Linked DNA regions of Actinokineospora baliensis. The protein of the gene in region 1 interacts with the protein of each later gene in a pairwise test. Links are inferred from orthologs where the notes say so. Each region holds a gene or a part of one and is shown on either strand. Other genes may lie near its edges. The genes, in order: JOD54_RS07925 and dnaE.

Region 1 (5,377 bases):
AAGTCGTCAGCCGACAACGCGCCTTCGGTGCGCCGCAGCGCCCTGGCCGTCACCTGGTCGGTCCCCGGTGCCCGCCCGATGCCCAGGTCGACCCGGCCGGGGTGCAGCGCCTCCAGCATCCCGAACTGCTCGGCCACCACCAAAGCGGGGTGGTTCGGGAGCATGACCCCGCCGCTGCCGACCCGGATCCGCTCGGTGGCCATCGCGATGTGGGCGAGCAGGACGGCGGGCGCGGAACTGGCGATGCCGGGCATGTTGTGGTGCTCGGCGACCCAGTACCGGTGGAAGCCGAGCCGCTCGGTCGCCCTGGCGAGGTCGAGGCTGTTGCGCAGCGCCGCGGTCTCCGATGAGCCGCTGGCCACCGGGGCGAGGTCGAGGACCGAGTACGGGATAGGCACGTAACGCCCAACGCCGCCGGGGCCGGTCGGATTCCCGGGCTGTCGGTGCCGACCGGTAGTGTCGCGTCGTGGCGCTCGCCCTCTACCGCAAGTACCGGCCTGCGACCTTCGCCGAGGTCGTCGGGCAGGAGCACGTCACCGTCCCGCTGCGAACGGCGTTGGCCGCGGGCAGGGTCAACCACGCGTACCTGTTCTCCGGTCCGCGCGGGTGCGGCAAGACCTCCAGCGCGCGGATCTTGGCCCGCTCGCTCAACTGCGCGCAGGGCCCCACCGACGAGCCCTGCGGTACCTGCGACTCCTGCATCGGCCTCGCCCCCAACGGTCCCGGCACCGTTGACGTCGTCGAGCTCGACGCGGCCAGCCACGGTGGCGTCGACGACGCCCGCGAGCTGCGCGACCGCGCCTTCTACGCCCCGGCCAACTCCCGCTACCGGGTGTTCATCGTCGACGAGGCGCACATGGTCACCACGCAGGGCTTCAACGCCCTGCTCAAGATCGTCGAGGAGCCGCCGGAGCACCTCGTCTTCATCTTCGCCACCACCGAGCCGGACAAGGTGTTGCCGACCATCCGGTCGCGCACCCACCACTACCCGTTCCGGCTCATCCCGCCCAGCTCGATGCGCGAGCTGCTCGAGCGCAACTGCGCCGCCGAGGACGCCAAGGTCGAGCCCGCGGTGTTCCCGCTGGTCATCCGCGCGGGCGGCGGCTCGGCCCGAGACACCCAGTCGGTGCTCGACCAGCTGCTCGCGGGCGCGGGCCCTGAGGGGGTCACCTACGAGCGCGCGGTGTCGCTGCTCGGCGTCACCGATGTGGCGCTCATCGATGACATGGTCGACGGGCTCGGCGCGGGCGACGCGTCCGCCGTCTACAGCACTGTGGACCGGCTGGTCGAGGCCGGGCACGACCCGCGCAGGTTCGCGGCAGACCTGCTCGACAGGCTGCGCGACCTGGTCCTGCTGCGCGCGGTGCCCGATGCTGCGAGCCGCGGGCTGGTGAGCGCGCCCGAGGACGAGTTGGACCGGATGGTCGGTCAGGCGGAACGGCTCGGCGCGGCGACGTTGGCCCGCTACGCCGAGATCGTGCACACGGGCCTAGTGGAGATGCGCGGCGCCACTGCGCCGAGGCTGCTGCTAGAGCTGTTGTGCGCGCGCATGCTCCTGCCTGGCGCGGTGCCCACGGACGCCGTCGCTGATTCGGCTGTGCTGCAGCGGTTGGAGCAGATGGAGCGGCGCCTGTCCGCGGCTCCCGCTGCCGCTGAAGCCCCGGCACGCCAGGTGGTCAGCCGACCCTCGCAGCGAGCCCAAGAGCCTGTTCGCGCAGCTGCACCCACGCGTGAACCTGTGCGCGCCCCCGAACCCACCCGTGCGCCAGAACCCCCTCGTGCCGCTGAACCCCCGCGTGCCGCTGAACCTTCCCGCCCGGCGGAGCCCGCGAGCCCCGCTCCCGTTGAGCCGGTGAGCCCGCCTGAACCGGCCGTGCCCAGTGCGGAGCCCGCAGCGCCCGGTGCGTTGGACGCGACGGCCATCCGCCGCGTGTGGCCGGAGCTGCTCTCCGCGGTTCGCGCGGGCAGCCGCAGCACCGAGGCGATGTTGACCAACGCGACCGTCCAGTCGGTCGACGGCGACACCGTGGTGATCGCGCACCCCGCGGCCCCGCTGGCCCGCCGCCTCGGCGAGCCCCGCAACGCCGATGCCATCGCCCAAGCCCTGGTCAGTGTGCTCGGCGGCAGATGGCAGGTCCGCTGTGTACATGCCGAACCCGGGGCCGCAGTAGCCCAGCCCGCGCGGCAGGCGCGCTCGGCCCCGGAACCCACCCGCACCTTCGAGCCGACCCGGCGCCAAGCGGTCACCCCCGCGGCGGCGCCCGTGGACGAGATCCCGCCCCCGGAACCGCCGGAGCCGGATCTCCCGCCGGAGCCGGAAGACGAAGAAGAAATGATGGCGCAGGCGGCCAGGAAACCGGACCCCAACGACGTTTCGGCGCGTCAGCGGGACCCGGAGGAGGCCATGCTCAAGCTGCTGGCCGAGACCCTGGGCGCCCGGCCGGTCGAGAGCAGCTAGGCGACGGGCACCTGGCGCACGGTCGCCGAGTCCGCCTGCACGACGGCCACCTCGTCGGCGACCGTCCGCACCGCGACCGCGCGGGAATCGGGCGACCACAACAGGTCCTCGATCTCCGCGCCCACGACCGCCGACCGCAGGAACCGCCCGTTGTCGGTCTGGTACAGCGACAATTCACCGCCGACCGCGATCGCCACGCGCCGCCCGTCCGGTGCCGTCCACCCGTGCGCGCGCGGGTCGAGCGACACCACCACCGGGTGCCAGCTCTCGCTGCCCACGTCGAACCGGACCACCCGAGCTGAACCCGGCTCGTATTCCACGGCCGTCAGCCGGGCCGAGTCCGGCAGCCAGTGCAGGTTCCGCCGCCCGCGCTCGGCGGGTTCCGGCGAGATCAGCCGGACGTGGTCGTCCTCGGTCACCGGCATCGTGTCGACGAGGACGAGCTTGCGGGGCAACCGGATCGCGACGTAGCGGCTGTTGGGGCTGACCGCGGCCTCGATGACCGACCCGCCCCGGTCGTAGACCGCTTGTTCTTCGCCGACCAGGACGTTGCGGATGACGACGCTGTAGAGCAGGCGGTGCTTGCGGTTCGTCCGGTAGACGATGCGCCCGGGCAGGACCCCGAGCAGTTCGGTGGCGTGGTCGTCGGCCCCGACCAGCGCCGTGACCTTGCCGCCCACCTTCACCAGCGACAGGTGGGCCGGTGTGCCGTGCTGCAGGACCACTTTGCGCTCACCGGGCAGGTAGCGCGCGGTGGTGAGATCCGGTACCTGGGCCAGTTCCCTGGTCGCGCCCTTGGCGTCGACCTCCACCAGCCGGACCGGGGCGGCTGCCCCGACCCCCGGCAGCGAGATCAGCAACCGCTCCTGCTCGTCGACGTCGAGCACCCGCATCCCGGACATGATCTCCACCTTGTCACAACGGACTCAGCCGAGATATCCGAGGACCCCGTTCGCGATCGCTTCCGCGTAGCGCTGTTTGCCGCCGCCGCTGGCGAGCACCGCCGCCTCGGTGGCGTCGCGCATGTTGCCGCACTCCACCAGCACCGCCGGGCGGGTCGACAGGTTCAGCCCGCCGAGGTCGTCGCGCGCGGACAGGCCCTGCGAACCGATGTAGGTCGACGTCGCCAACCCGGCCTTGACCATGTCGTCGCGCACGGATCGGGCCAGTCGCAAGGAAGGTTCACCTTGGGCCGCGTTGAGCGGGGGCGACGAGTAGGCGATGTGGAAGCCGTGTGCGCCCGCCGAGGTGGAGCCATCAGCGTGGAGGGACACCACGGCGTCCGCGCCCGCTTCGTTGCCGATCGCCGCGCGCCGGTCCACACAGGGACCGACGCCCTTGTCGTCGGGCCTGGTCAGGATCACCGTGACGCCGCGCTGCTTAAGAAGGTCGCGGACCCTAAGAGCCAAGTCCCATGTGAACTCGTGCTCGGAGTACCCACCGTTGGTGGCGGTTCCAGTCGTATTGCACGGTTTCGTCTTACCGCGCCCTGCCGGGACCGGTCGGTTGATTTCGCCGGGGTGGCTGGCGTTGCCGCCATTGTGTCCTGGGTCCAGCACTACGACTTTGCCGCCAGCAGAGGCCGCCCTAGGGGGAGCGGCCGTTGTCGTCGTCTTAGACGAAGAGGTCGTCGTCGGCTTGGCGGAGGTGGTGGTCGTCGTTGTCGTGACCGGAGGGCCAGTAGTAGAGGTGGTGGTCGGCGTAGTCGTTGACGTGGTTCCTAGGGACTGTGCGGCTGGAGGTGGCTCTTGCCCTCCGCAAGCGGTCAGCACTACCGCGAGCGCACAGCCGATGGCCAACCCGACACGTCGTCTCAGCACGGGCCCACGATGCCACAGCGCACGGCCCTCTAAGCTGAAGACGGCACAACCCGAGACGAGAGGGGCCGCGGTGTTTCCCGGAGGCGGCGCACCCGACATGCAGGCCATCCTGGCTCAGGCGCAGAAGATGCAGGAGCAGCTGCTCAGCGCCCAGCAGGAACTGGCCGACGCCCAGGTCACCGGCACCGCGGGCGGTGGTCTGGTGACCGCGACGGTCTCCGGCGCTGGCGAGCTGAAGTCCCTGGTCATCGACCCCAAGGTGGTCGACCCCGAGGACACCGAGACCCTGGCCGACCTGGTCGTCGCCGCGGTGCGCGACGCGGGCAACAACGCCCAGCGGCTCGCCGAGGAGAAGATGGGCCCGCTCGCCGGTGGGCTCGGCGGCGGCGGGCTCGGCCTGCCGGGGCTGTGAGGACCGGGTGTACGAGGGTCCGGTCCAGGATCTGATCGACGAGCTGGGCAGGCTGCCCGGCGTCGGTCCCAAGAGCGCGCAGCGGATCGCCTTCCACCTGCTCGCCGCCGAACCGGCCGATGTGACCCGGTTGCAGGAAGTGCTGCAGAAGGTCAAGGAGGGCGTGGTCTTCTGCGACATCTGCGGCAACGTCTCGGAAGAGGCCACCTGCCGCATCTGCCGCGACGCCAGGCGCGACCCGACCGCGGTGTGCGTGGTCGAGGAGCCCAAGGACGTCCTGGCCATCGAGCGCACCCGCGAGTTCAAGGGCCGCTACCACGTGCTCGGCGGCGCGCTCGACCCGCTCTCGGGCATCGGACCCGAGCAGTTGCGCATCCGCCAGCTGCTGTCGCGGATCTCCGCCCAGGAGGTCAGCGAGGTCATCCTGGCGATGGACCCCAACACCGAGGGCGAGGCGACCGCGACCTACCTGGTCCGGATGCTGCGCGACTTCCCCGGTCTCACCGTCACCCGGCTCGCCTCCGGCCTGCCGATGGGTGGCGACCTGGAGTTCGCCGACGAGCTGACCCTCGGTCGGGCGCTGTCCGGCCGCCGCGCCGTCTGACCCTCCACATCGGACTCGGGTGTTCTGGTCATGGGTAACACTGTGGATGACTGGGAACGGGGTAGGGGTCACCCGTTGGGGGT
Region 2 (6,561 bases), 5.0 Mb from region 1 along the record:
CAGCGACGCCCCGATCTTGCCCTGCCGCGACGCCCGCACCGCGGGTTGCGTGCGGTCCATGGGGCCACCGCCCGCGGGCTGGTCGCCGCGCGCCCAACTGGAACTCTGCGGCGGGCCCCACGTGCTGATCGGCTCGCTGACCGCGGGGAACGGCTGGCTCGGCGGACCCGTCGGCACCGGGAACGGCTGGCTCGGCGGGCCGGTGCGGATCGGTCCGCTCGGCGGCTGCTGGTAGGCGTAGGGGTCCTGCGGCGGCAGGTACTGCGGCGCCATGGGTTGCGGTGCGGCGGCTTGCGGTGCCACCGGTTGCGGTGCGGCTTGCGGGTACGGCTGCGCGTAGCCGGGTTGGGGCGGGTAGCCCATGGGCGCGGACATCCGCGCCAGCGCGGCCCGCAGGCCGTTGGGGTCGCACTCGACGCCGACCAGCAGGGGGAGCCCCGAGCCGGACAGCGCCACCAACCGCGCGGCTGCCTCCCTGGGGTCCATGCCCAACCGCGCGGCGACCTCGTGCACCGCGGCCCTGCCCATCTCGGCCACAACACCGAGCAGGCGGGCGTCAACCGGATCCGTCACGCCCACGGACGCTACCCGGTCGCCCCTGGCCCCGCCCCGGAAGCCGTGGGCCGACACGTGATCTTGCCCTCGGTGATCACCCGCTCACCCGCGGCGGTCGCCGCCGGGCACCGAAGCCGCCGGTCCGGGCGTCAGGTCGATCAGGGGGTGCGAGCGTCCGCCGGACCGCATCGCCGCAGGCCGGCCGCGCTGAGCAGCCCCCGAATCAAGCCTACTCGCGGGGACCGACACCTCGCGGTGCTCGACCCAGGGCCCGGTTCAGCGCGGTGCGTCGTCGAGGACCGCGGGGTGGCGGGGGTCGTCCACCCGGATGCCGAGGTCGGCGGTGTGCAGGGGGCGGACCTCGGCGTCGTAGCGGGCGAAGGCGGGCAGGGCCCAGTGCTCGTCCGGCGGGAGGCGCCGGGTCAGGGCGGGGGGCGACAACCACAGGTGCGCGGTCACGTCCAACGGCAGTCCGCGGCCCAACAACAACTCGCCGTCGATCAGCACGACCCCGCCGGGTGGCAGGTCGACGTACTCGGCGCGGGTGGCCCGGTCCGTGGTGGCGTTCCACAGCGCGGGCAGGACCTTGCCCGTCCCGCCCGCGCCGAGCGGGGCGAGGACCTCGCGCCGGAGGCCGCCCTCGTCGAGCCAGAGTTCGTAGCGGGCGTCCGGGTCCTGCTTGCCGCGTTCAAACCGCAACGAGGCCGGGCGCAGGAAGTCCGCTGCGGCCACCCGCAGCACCGGGTGGCCCAGCACCCGCAGCCGCTGCCCGACGGCGTCGGCGAGCTCGCCGGGCGCGGTCGGCGGCGCGCCGTCGACGGCGACCCTGGCCCACCCGGACCCGGTTCGGGTGTGGACCATCGCGGTCAGCTCATCGGCCACCACGTCGGGTGACACCGGGCGCAGGCGCATGTCCCCACTGTGCCCGCCTGAACCGCCCACGGTCACCCGCTCCGGGCGTTTTCCCAGTGGTAGCAAGAACTTCCGGCGCGTCGCGCACCCAACGCGCCGGGTTGGCGGTGCGGGTCGCTAGGGTGACCGGGTGGCTGACTCCTTCGCTCACCTTCACGTGCACACCGAGTACTCGATGCTCGACGGAGCGGCCAAGCTCAAGGACATGTTCGCCGAGTGCGAGCGGCTCGGCATGACCTCGGTGGCCATCACCGACCACGGCCACACCAACGGCATCTACGACTTCTTCCGGCAGGCGACGGCCGCGGGCATCACGCCGGTGCTGGGCATCGAGGCCTACATCGCGCCGGAGTCGCGGTTCAGCAAGGAGCGGGTCCGCTGGGGCGACCCGAGCCAGAAGTCCGACGACCTGTCCGGGTCCGGTGCCTTCACCCACCAGACGATCTGGGCGCGCAACGCCACCGGCCTGGCCAACCTGATGAAGCTCTCGAGCCTGGCCTCGATGGAGGGTCAGCTCGGCAAGTGGCCGAGGATGGACCGCGAGCTGATCGCCGAGCACTCCGAGGGCCTGATGGCGACCACGGGGTGCCCCTCCGGCGACGTGCAGACCCGGCTGCGGCTCGGCCACGAGAAGGAGGCCATGGAGGCCGCCGCCGCGTGGCGCGACATCTACGGCAAGGAGTACTTCTCGGTCGAGCTGATGGACCACGGCCTGTCGATCGAGTCGCGGGTGCGCGGCGGGCTGGTCGACATCGGCCGCAAGCTCGACATCCCGTTCGTGGTGACCAACGACTCGCACTACACCTACAAGTCCGACAGCTCCGCGCACGACGCGCTGCTGTGCGTGCAGACCGCCAGCACCCTGCAGGACCCGAACCGGTTCCGCTTCGACGGCGACGGCTACTACCTCAAGTCGCCAGACGAGATGCGCGCGGTCGACTCGTCGGACGCGTGGCAGGAGGGCTGCCGCAACACGCTGGTCGTGGCCGAGAAGGTCGACACCGCCGGCATGTTCGAGTTCCGCAACCTCATGCCGCGCTTCCCGATCCCCGACGGCAAGACCGAGGACGAGTACTTCCGCGAGCAGGTGTGGGAGGGGATGCGCCGACGCTTCCCCGGGGGCGTCGACGAGGTGCACACCAAGCAGGTCGAGTTCGAGATCGGCGTCATCCTGCAGATGGGCTTCCCGGCGTACTTCCTGGTGGTCGCCGACCTGATCCAGTGGGCCAAGAACAACGGCATCCGGGTCGGGCCCGGCCGCGGTTCGGCCGCGGGCGCGCTGATCGCCTACGCCATGGGCATCACCGACCTCGACCCGCTGGCGCACGGGCTGATCTTCGAGCGGTTCCTCAACCCGGACCGGGTCAGCCCGCCCGACATCGACATCGACTTCGACGAGCGCCGCCGCGGCGACGTCATCCGCTACACCACCGAGAAGTGGGGCGCCGACAAGGTCGCCCAGGTGATCACCTTCGGCACGATCAAGGCCAAGGCGGCGATCAAGGACTCCGCGCGGGTGCTCTACGGCCAGCCCGGCTACGCCATCGCCGACAAGATCTCCAAGGCCTACCCGCCCGCGGTGATGGCCAAGGACATCCCGCTCAACGGCCTGTTCGACCCCAGCCACAAGCGCTACGCCGAGGCCACCGAGATCCGCGAGCTCTACAACAGCGACCCGCAGGTCAAGGAGATCATCGACACCGGTCGCGGGCTCGAGGGCCTGATCCGCAACGCGGGCGTGCACGCCTGCGCGGTGATCCTGTCGGCCGAGCCGCTGATGGAGACCATCCCGCTGTGGAAGCGGCCGCAGGACGGGTCCATCATCACCCAGTTCGACTACCCGACCTGCGAGTCGCTCGGGCTGCTGAAGATGGACTTCCTCGGCCTGCGCAACCTGACGGTGATCGACGACGCCCTGCGCAACATCGAGCGCAACGGCAAACCGGTGCCCGACCTGGAGACGCTGGGCCTCGACGACAAGAACACCTACGAACTGCTCTCCCGCGGTGACACGCTCGGGGTGTTCCAGCTCGACGGCGGCCCCATGCGCGACCTGCTGCGCCTCATGCGCCCCGACAACTTCGAGGACATCTCCGCGGTCGGCGCGCTCTACCGGCCGGGCCCGATGGGTGCCAAGTCGCACACCAACTACGCGCTGCGCAAGAACAACCAGCAGGAGATCACCCCGATCCACCCGTCGCTGGCGGAGGCGCTCGAAGACATCCTCGGCACGACCTACGGCCTGATCGTGTACCAGGAGCAGGTCATGGCGATCGCGCAGAAGCTGGCGGGCTACACGCTCGGCCAAGCGGACCTGCTGCGCCGGGCCATGGGCAAGAAGAAGAAAGAGGTCCTGGACGCGGAGTTCGTCAACTTCGCGGGCGGCATGGAGCGCAACGGCTACCCGAAGGACGCGATCAAGACCCTCTGGGACATCCTGGTCCCGTTCGCCGACTACGCCTTCAACAAGGCGCACTCCGCCGCGTACGGCCTGGTGTCGTACTGGACGGCCTACCTCAAGGCGAACTACCCCGCCGAGTACATGGCCGGGCTGCTCACCAGCGTCCGCGACGACAAGGACAAGGCCGCGGTCTACCTGTCCGAGTGCCGCAAGATGGGCATCACGGTGCTGCCGCCGGACGTCAACGAGTCGGAGAAGGAGTTCGCCCCGGTCGGCGACGACATCCGCTTCGGCCTCGGCGCCATCCGCAACGTCGGCGCGAACGTGGTCGACGCGATCATCAAGGCGCGCACCGAGAAGGGCGAGTTCGCCGACTTCTCCGACTACCTGCGCAAGGTCGACGCCTCCGGCTGCAACAAGAAGGTCGTCGAATCGCTGATCAAGGCGGGCGCGTTCGACTCGCTCAAGCACCCGCGCAAGGGCCTGTTCCTCATCCACACCGACGCCATCGACGCCATCATGGAGACCAAGAAGGCGGAGGCGGTCGGCCAGTTCGACCTGTTCGGCGCGGCGGGCGGGGCCGACGAGAGCGTCTCCAGCGTGTTCGACGTGCGGGTGCCCGACGACGTGTGGGAGACCAAGCACCAGCTCGCCCTGGAGCGGGAGATGCTCGGCCTCTACGTCTCCGGCCACCCGCTCAACGGCGTCGAGCACATCCTGAGCTCCCAGTCCGACACCACCATCGCGGCCATCCTCGAGGGCAACATCCCCGACGGCGCCCAGGTGGTGATCGGCGGCATCCTCGCCTCGGTGAACCGGCGGGTGAACCGCAACGGCGAGTCCTGGGCCTCGGCGCAGCTGGAGGACCTGGCCGGTGGCATCGAGGCGCTGTTCTTCCCCAAGACCTACGCGGTGGTCGGCATGGGGGTGCTGGAGGACGCGATCGTGCTGGTCAAGGCCAGGGTGGCCAAGCGGGAGGACCGGATCTCGCTGATCGCCAACGACCTGGCGGTGCCGGACCTGTCCAACGCCGCGGGCGCACCGTTCCGGCTGAGCATGGCCGCGACCAAGTGCACGCCGCCGCTGGTCGCCCAGCTCAAGGACGTGCTGGGGGCGTACCCGGGGACCACCGAGGTGCACCTCAAGCTGATCAACGGCCCGCGGCAGACGCTGCTGCGCCTCGACGACGCGCTGCGGGTCACCCCGTCGCCGTCGCTGATGGGGGACCTGAAGGCGCTGCTCGGTCCGGGTTGCCTTTCCTGACCCTGGGTGTGATCGCGGGTACGGTGGGTGGCAAGCGCTCACCGAGGGGGACACGTGACCGTTGACCACGACGTCGTACGCATCGGCCCGGACTTCTTCCAGGACCCGCACCAGCTCTACGCCGAGCTGCGCCGCACCGGACCGGTGCGCCGCGTCGTGCTGCCGCGCGGGGTGCTGGGCTGGCTGGTCACCCGGTACGCCGACGCCAAGGCGGTGCTGTCGGACCCCAGGGTCAGCAAGGACTACGTGCGCGCCGGGGCGCTGCTGGAGCGCAACCGCGAACCGGGTAGCCCGCGCCCGGAGTTCGGCGAGGAACTGCAGGCGCACATGCTCAACATGGACCCGCCCGACCACACCCGGCTGCGCAAGCTGGTGAACAAGGCGTTCACCGTACGCGGCGTCGGCCACCTGCGGCCCCGGGTCGAGGAGATCACCGCGGCGCTGCTGGACGCCATCGCCGACGCCGACGAGGTCGACCTCGTCCCGGCGCTGGCCTTCCCCGTGCCGATGACCGTGATCTGCGAGCTGCTGGGCGTCCCGGAAGCCGACCGCGAGGCCTTCGGCCGCTGGACGCGGGTGCTGCTGTCCACCTCGTCGACGCCGGTGGAGATCACCGAGGCCGGGGTGTCGGTCGGCAAGTACGTGATGGAGCTGATCGAGTCCAAACGGTCCGCGCCCGCCGACGACCTGCTCACGGCCCTGGTCGAGGCCCGCGAGGACGGCGACCGGCTCAGCGAGAACGAACTGCTGTCGATGACGTTCCTGCTGCTGCTGGCCGGTCACGAGACCACCGTGAACCTCATCGCCAACGGCGTGCTGGCGCTGCTGCGGGCCCCGGAGCAGGCGGCCGCGCTGCGCGCGAACCCAGACCTGCTGCCGCGCGCGGTGGAAGAGTTCCTGCGCTTCGAGAGCCCGGTCAACACGGCCACCCTGCGGTACACGACCGAGCCGATCGAGGTCGCGGGGGTGGAGATCCCGGCGGACGAGTTCGTGGTGGTCGCCCTGGCCTCAGCCAACCGCGACGAGACCGTCTTCACCACCCCCGACGCACTCGACCTCGACCGCGACCTCAACTCCCACCTGGCCTTCGGCCACGGCATCCACTACTGCGTCGGCGCACCCCTGGCCCGGATGGAGGCCGAGGTGGCCATCGGCGCCCTGCTGACCAGGTTCCCCGCCCTGACCCTGACCGACACCCCGCTGCGCTGGCGCGAGAGCACCATCGTCCGAGCCCTGGACTCCCTCCCGGTGCGCCTAGGACCCACCCAGTAGCACTAAGCCGGTTGCCAGGTTGTCGGTGGACCCCGAGCCAGCCCCGCCAGCCCAACCCACCGAGTCAACCCCGCCAACCCGACCACTGGACACTCGGAACTTCCGGTGCCAGATGCTCGATGGGGCGGACTTGTTTTGCGTGGGGGAGCGGCAGTCGT

The links.
Region 2: the proteins of JOD54_RS07925 (region 1) and dnaE interact in binary tests that used the Escherichia coli proteins (3 or more experiments, as listed by UniProt). The link is inferred for Actinokineospora baliensis from one-to-one orthologs.

The regions. Positions count from the first base shown.
Region 1 is NZ_JAFBCK010000001.1:1,669,224-1,674,600, forward strand. What follows is about bases 52-2,962. They hold JOD54_RS07925 (DNA polymerase III subunit gamma and tau), read left to right. Parts: upstream 52-466; coding sequence 467-2,458; downstream 2,459-2,962. Other genes in these bases: JOD54_RS07920 (LLM class flavin-dependent oxidoreductase), read right to left, coding at 52-392; JOD54_RS07930 (hypothetical protein), read right to left, coding at 2,455-2,962. Also shown: more of JOD54_RS07920, read right to left, coding at 1-51; more of JOD54_RS07930, read right to left, coding at 2,963-3,360; JOD54_RS34000 (N-acetylmuramoyl-L-alanine amidase), read right to left, coding at 3,385-4,017; JOD54_RS35960 (hypothetical protein), read right to left, coding at 4,073-4,219; JOD54_RS07945 (YbaB/EbfC family nucleoid-associated protein), read left to right, coding at 4,376-4,690; recombination mediator RecR, read left to right, coding at 4,698-5,294; JOD54_RS07955 (uridine kinase family protein), read left to right, coding at 5,376-5,377. UniProt on the Escherichia coli protein: Part of the beta sliding clamp loading complex, which hydrolyzes ATP to load the beta clamp onto primed DNA to form the DNA replication pre-initiation complex.
Region 2 is NZ_JAFBCK010000001.1:6,707,317-6,713,877, reverse strand. What follows is about bases 1,237-5,331. They hold dnaE (DNA polymerase III subunit alpha), read left to right. Parts: upstream 1,237-1,597; coding sequence 1,598-5,131; downstream 5,132-5,331. Other genes in these bases: JOD54_RS29720 (cytochrome P450 family protein), read left to right, coding at 5,186-5,331; JOD54_RS29730 (nucleoside/nucleotide kinase family protein), read right to left, coding at 1,237-1,467. Outside these bases: JOD54_RS29735 (Lrp/AsnC family transcriptional regulator), read right to left, coding at 1-579; more of JOD54_RS29730, read right to left, coding at 832-1,236; more of JOD54_RS29720, read left to right, coding at 5,332-6,403. UniProt on the Escherichia coli protein: DNA polymerase III is a complex, multichain enzyme responsible for most of the replicative synthesis in bacteria. This DNA polymerase also exhibits 3' to 5' exonuclease activity. The alpha chain is the DNA polymerase catalytic subunit.